Regions from separate parts of the Sporosarcina sp. AD_1 genome, predicted to be linked through region 2. Evidence: riboswitches for the same ligand, from Rfam matches in the RefSeq annotation. Region 2 holds a riboswitch; the other holds the start of a gene.
The links. A riboswitch is a leader RNA that binds a small molecule or an ion and turns the genes downstream of it on or off. The one in region 2 is predicted to bind FMN.
Positions count from the first base shown of each region.

Region 1: it holds a riboswitch for FMN, as region 2 does, so the genes downstream of both, ribD (bifunctional diaminohydroxyphosphoribosylaminopyrimidine deaminase/5-amino-6-(5-phosphoribosylamino)uracil reductase RibD) here and ACSW3C_RS04520 (ECF transporter S component) in region 2, are expected to answer to the same signal.

Region 1 covers NZ_JBPVIR010000002.1:419,809-423,231, forward strand. The annotation lists gene ACSW3C_RS05385 (YolC/YozM family protein) at 1-278, shown strand, start outside; gene ACSW3C_RS05390 (LAGLIDADG family homing endonuclease) at 555-1,652, opposite strand; FMN riboswitch at 1,908-2,052, shown strand; gene ribD (bifunctional diaminohydroxyphosphoribosylaminopyrimidine deaminase/5-amino-6-(5-phosphoribosylamino)uracil reductase RibD) at 2,111-3,211, shown strand; gene ribE (riboflavin synthase) at 3,196-3,423, shown strand, end outside.
Region 2 covers NZ_JBPVIR010000002.1:260,547-263,969, reverse strand. The annotation lists gene ACSW3C_RS04530 (YpbB family protein) at 1-933, opposite strand, end outside; gene ACSW3C_RS04525 (ferredoxin) at 1,042-1,302, shown strand; gene ACSW3C_RS04520 (ECF transporter S component) at 1,395-1,976, opposite strand; FMN riboswitch at 2,176-2,306, opposite strand; gene ACSW3C_RS04515 (hypothetical protein) at 2,386-3,423, opposite strand, start outside.

The DNA of each region.
Region 1 (3,423 bases), 160 kb from region 2:
TATTTGGCTTAATGCAAAAAGAACGGTACAGTACAGTGGCGGTGATGGACTCCTTATGGGATAAATATAATGTTCAAAGTACAATGATCGGTGACACTGACCCTGTGCTAGATGTGTCAGTTTACGATGAAAAAGACATAACAGAGGTTGAAAGTTATTTAAAAAAACAACTTATCCAAGGAAGATTTAGCACACTTCAAACTTGTTGTGTATCAGTATTCAGAAAACACGTGGGAATTTATGAAGAATGCACAGGAAAAGCGAAAATCGGTTTATAAATGACTAGATATTTTTAGATCAAAAGCCAAATTCCTGCTGAAAATAAATTGGAGTTTGGCTTTTGATAATCAATATTCTAATGTTAAATTGGTTTTTGAAATCAAGATATATATTGACTTAAAGATGATATGCTGTCTATGTAAAAAATATATTTTATCTCAATGTTTCAAGTATACTTATCAATGATACTCAACTTCCTATAATTTATATTATGTAAACTAAAAATAAAAAGAAAAAAAGAGGCCTACTACGTATCGCCTATCATACCAGTCGCCTCAATAATTATGAAATCTAGTGCTGTATTCAATTACATCATTGATGTTCAAATTATTTTCCTTTGCACATCTACGAACACGCTCAAGTAGTGTTTTCTTGTAAGTTGTTTTATATTGCACTCGATCTTTTGGTCGACATGATTTTTCGTAAGTGATAACTCCATTTGTTTTATGCAGCATTTCCTCTAGACAATCTTCTAGTATGTGATTAATATGCATTTCACGTTCGGCTGCTATGTTTTTTAGCTCCAGCAAAATTGCATTGCTAATCGTTGTTCTAAATCTCAATCTGCCATGTATCGTCTCATATGGCTTAGCAATTGGTTTGCCGTTAGCATGTAATAACATCCGATCTTTTTTGGACCGTACACATAAGTCGGTTGAGCTCGAATATACAATTTCCGCCAAATTAATTATTTGTACTTTTCCACTAACAGCTATTCTGAAGTATGGACGTTTCAAGTCGCTAAATCGCATTTCACACGTCGGCATAAGATCCCAAGCTCTAAAAACATCAATAAGAGATTTGGCGAATGACTCGCTAGCTGTGGTGATATTCATTTGATATCCTTCTTTTTGAACCCATCCATCTCCATCAATAACTCCGCGTACAAAAGCTGGAAGAAATTCAACTGGAATATCAGAAAATCTAACACTTCTTGATTTATTCGGCGTGATTCCAAGCTTTTCAAGATCAGATTTTATCACTTTCGAATTAATAATCAACATATGTGTTTTTCGAGTGCCTGTTGGCTCCGCAATTACTTCAGCAGCTTCCATGAGAGTTGCCACCTTTTGCAAAATCGTGACATCTTTTTGAGCCAGATAAACAGAGTGTAAATCTTTATTAACATGTCCATCAGTCATAAAAAGACCCAGTACCCACGCCATTTCATGTGTCCACCTCTTAAAGAAATCCTCATTAACCTGATGAATTCTCGGACGACCTGTTGGACGCATTTGGATTCCATGTTTACTCAGCACATTCCGTATCGCCCTATCCGAAAGACCTACAAGCTGGCACATCTCTTTGTAACTCATACCGCTTTCATACAGTTCAATTATTCTTTGGTCTGTTATCCCTTTAATCCTTGTCATATCACTCTTCCTTTAGTTATTGTTATTTCTATTATATAGAATACATGTTCGTATTACTAGCTAAATAAACTGTAAAGTTGCAATTTGATACATACATCTTTCTGATTACAGAGAGATGTTGTGAAACACAAAAAATAAGTACCCAAGGACAATCGTATCACTAAAAAGGGTCTATCTCCCCTTTTTCCATGCCTAGGCCATTTAATGGATTGGCAGCCTCTATTTTTCTATGTTACGGTTATTCCGCACAATTGTACAAATCTTCGGGGCAAGGTGAAATTCCTTACCGGCGGTGATCGAGCGTATGGCTCGTCAGTCCGTGACCCGTTTTCCACTTGGAAACGGTGGAGCTGGTGTAACTCCGGCACCGACAGTATAGTCTGGATGGGAGAAGTTTTTGTATCGATTGCTGCATGCCCTTAATGATCTGCCCTTTCTAATTTGAGAGGGGGAATGACATGGAACATAATGATTATATGAAGCTTGCAGTCCAGTTGGCACGCACCGCCACTGGGCAAACCTCTCCGAACCCAATTGTCGGGGCTGTTTGTGTTGCCAATGGACAAGTTGTCGGTACTGGCTTTCATATGAAGGCTGGAACGCCGCATGCCGAAGTCCACGCACTGCGAATGGCAGGAAAATTGGCTGAAGGCGCCGACCTTTATGTGACTTTGGAGCCTTGCGCCCATACTGGCCAAACGCCTCCATGCACTGAGGCCATTATTGCGAGCGGTATACGCCGTGTTTTCGTAGCATCGATTGACCCGAATCCGGCCGTCAGCGGCAAAGGCATCGGGCTTCTTCGAGATGCAGGTATTGAAGTAACGATGATTCCGAACGAAGAGGCAGATTTCAGTAACCGGGCATTTTTTCATTATATTCAACATCAAAAGCCGTACGTCACGCTAAAGGCTGCCGCCACATTGGATGGCCGATTAGCAACGCAGCATGGGGACAGCAAATGGATCACATCTGAGCAAGCAAGACTGGATGTCCATTACCTCCGCCACACCCATGACGCAATACTGGTTGGCGTACAAACTATTCTTCAAGATAACCCTTTCCTCACCACCCGTTTGCCCCATGGTGGAAAGAATCCAATTCGAATTATTTTAGATCGACGTCTCCGGACGCCAAAAACCGCGCATGTCATAACAGACGGCGCATCACAAACGATCCTTTTTACACTGGCTAACGCAAAAGGCATGGACTCTTTTAACGAATTCCCGCTTGTTCGTGTAGAAGCAATTCCCGAACATGCAGACTTTCTGACAGAAGTATTGGTTCGTCTTGCCAAAATGGGGATCATGACTGTCCTTGTAGAAGGCGGCAGCCACGTCCATTCAAGTTTTATCGACCAGGGACTTGCACATGAACTTTACTTGTATATAGCGCCAAAGTTAGTAGGCAATGGCCCTTCCCTATTCGAAAATAACGAAAGATCGTCTATCTCCGAATCTGAGATTGTGCATATCCTTTCGACGAAACAAATCGGAACTGATATCCGATTGCACGCCATCTTTTCAAAGGAGGTGTCACCTCCTTGTTCACTGGGATAGTAGAAGAAATTGGCGTCTTACAAGAAATAAAAAGAGGCACTCATTCTATGCAATTGGCAATCCATTGCAAAAAAGTGCTGGAAGACGTACACAAAGGAGATAGCATCGCAGTGGACGGTGTTTGTCTTACGGTTGTTGAATTTACATCCACCTTTTTCAGAGCAGATGTCATGCCGGAAACATTTGCTTCCACTACCCTTTCGTCAATGAAA
Region 2 (3,423 bases):
CTCTACTTTTAAAACTACCTCATTCACCTGTTTGGATGTAACAAAGTCTGTTAATGGGAAAGTCTTATCATTAATGGCCATTTCCACAAAATGATCCTCTATTGTACTCATTTTCAGCCTCCGGACTGTTGCAATCTGCTCGGCGTTCATCCCTTTCGCAAATAGCTGTCTCGTTTGATAGGCAGAGTCGGTCAAGTATAATGAACTTTTTACTCCTTCAGCTGCTTGTAATAAAAATGGATATGCATGTTCTCCATGGATGACATCCAGCAGTCTATGCAACCCCTCGATAAACTCCAAATAGACGGATAGAGGCGACATCTGTAATTCTTCAGCTAACTGATCCCATGTCCTTCCTGTAATAGAAAAGCCCGACAGCCGACTCACTAGTATCAGTTTTTGCATATCTTTCATCCCGCTTGCCAGAAGTGCTTTCTTTAACTCGACGCCAATCTTACTTGGAAACTCTTTATTCTCAAGCGGGAGATGCCGTGCCATTCCTTTGACGAAAATTTGAACTTCCCGATCAGTCTGGATTGGCATGAACGACTTGATCCCTTCCTTGAAATAAGAAATCGTTTGAATGGCGAGTGCCAGCCGATTAAAGAACACGATTTCATTTCCACGATAATCCCATCCGTTAAAATAGCAAGGATCCAGTTCATTCACCTTTTGAAAGCCTGTTTTGGTAACATAGAGCCTTCCGTCAGCTTCCTTTACATAGTAGTCTGCAAGTAACCTATGAAGCTGAGTTTCATATGTTTCCGCATCCAATTTAGAAAGGATTGAAAAGAACGGCTTCAAATTAAAATATTGGACGTCTTGTAATGTTTGACCGGATCTTTTTCCACGCAAGATATGCAAACATGCATTTTTCGAGCGTTCGCCATTCATTTTTGACACCATGAACAAGATGAGTAAAGATAACTCCATGCCCATTTCCCCTTTTAAGATGTTTTATTGTTGAAAACTACCCGAAACAGATTTAGAATGGTATGGGAGCAATGATAGTTAGCGCGGAGAAAAGAGGAGAGAACATCAATGTCTACTTGCAAAAAATATACAATTGTTGATCAAGATACATGTATTGCATGTGGTGCATGCGGCGCAGCAGCACCAGACATCTATGACTACGATGATGAAGGAATCGCATACGTTATTCTTGATGATAACATGGGGAATACAGAAGTTCCAGAAGAACTGCTGGAGGATATGGAAGATGCATTTGACGGATGCCCGACCGATTCCATTAAAGTGGCGGACGCACCGTTTGAAGGCGATCCATTGAAATACGAGGACTGATAAGATATTCGAAAGCTTCCAGGAGCTTTCGAATTTTTTATGAAAAAAACAACCGGCAAACTGGTATGATCCAGTTCGCCGGCTTGTTTGTTTTACGCCATTAATTGATGCTGTTGCTTGGAAATCCATTTATGCAGGCTCTTATACAAGAGCAGGAAAACAACCATCAACAAAGCGCCTTTTATAAGATTGAATGGTAAAATGCCTTTGACGATGACATCGAACATGGCATCTCCCACGTATGGTGGCATATTTAAGAAATACGAATACATTGGCAAAAAGACCGCATAATTCAATACACTCATGCCGACAGCCATGGAAACCGTTCCAATAATAAGTCCGGCTGTCAAACCTTTTGTCGATTGTACTCTTTTAAAAATATAGTATATTGGCATAATGAACAGGACGCCTGTTGTGAAGTTGGCAATTTCACCAACTGGAACTCCAGTAGGACTTCCGGACATAAACCAATACAACACATTTTTCAATAACTCTACCGAAATACCCGCTATCGGCCCCATTGTCATGATTGCCAATACAGCGGGAATTTCACTGAAATCGACCTTCAAGAATGGTGGTAATGCTGGCAATGGGAAATTCAACTGCATCAATACAGTCGAAATGCTCCCAAGCATTGCGATGAGAATCATCTTTCGCAATTTTTTGTTGCTCATTTGTTCCTCTCTCCTTTTGCGATTCACTTCAAAAAGAGGAAAGGCTGAACCGAATATTGTGTTGTCATAAAAAATCCCCTAAAGCGTTTGCTTCAGGGGAAGGCGAGTTTAAATAAAGGTATCCAAAAATCAAAAAATGACTTGGACCCATACTTAAATAACCTCTCTTTTTGCGGACAACACAAAAAGACGGCCATACCTTCACCTTCTCCCATCCAGACTATACTGTCGGCTCCGGAATCTCACCGGAATCAGCTGTTACGCTCGCGGGCTAGGAAGTGACCTTCCATTTCCGCCGGTCGGGAATTGCACCCTGCCCCGAAGATGAATCAATATTTTATTACATCACTATTGTATACAAAAAAAATGATCTTGTAAACATTCCAGTTTACAAGATCATCTCAAGCTGTTACTCAGGCAGTATAATTGGATTGGCACCAACCGGAATAGGCAACGGTTTTGTAAGATCATACTTTCCAAATTGACTTTGAATGGTATTGTCCAGTTGAATGGATACATTGAAATTGCTTCCTGTCAGCATGAACCCTTCAATCATTTCATTTAAAACCGCATGATCAATCGAATCGAAATCAAGCTGTTTAGTAAACGAAATGATGGCAACGTCTTTTTCCATTGCAACATCGTAGTCCAATTGAGCAGGTACAACACTCTCAACAATATCATTTTGTGGATCTTTCATGGCAAGCAGCGCATCGGATACTGTACTGGTGTCACCATTTTCATATGGAATCAGATAGACCCCACCTGATGGCATTAGGTATTTAAAATATGGCAATTTCCTGTCGAGAGGCACTGGCGCTGCCTTTCCAACTGGACCGAGTTCAGACGGCTTGCCTGTTTCATCCACGACTTGGAAGAACTTCTTATCTGTAAATGTCTCCTTCGCTGAATCGAAATAGTTAGCAATCGTCGCTTCCGCAAGATCATAGCCGTGATCGGCCGGCACTTCATTTAATACCGTATCGCCAGACTCATAAATCTTTCCTTTGTATGGATGATAGTCATCAAACCCAAGTTCGCTTTCAGGCACTTTTGCTGCGTACTGATTATACAAGGCGACACTGTCAGGTTTTTTGTCCTTCATGTCGTTCTCCACCTGTTCTGTTGGTAGTAGAACGGTAACAGGAATCACATTAGCCGAATGGATGAGGCCGATATGGAACGGGTATTGATTAACCATTTCATCTGGCAACATTATATGGCTATCCATCGCAGAGGCCATTGTATAAAGCTTATCTGCTTTTTCCGCACTATCCATAGCCGCTTCACTGGTTTGCCCTTGATCGTCTGACATATCCATCGAACGTTTCTGATTGAAGAGCTCGACTTCTGCCTGCTCCGTTTCACTGTTCAGTGCTCCTTCGTTTTGCCTAAGCATGGAAGGTATTAACAAACCGACGACAAGCATGGCAGCAATGGCAATGAA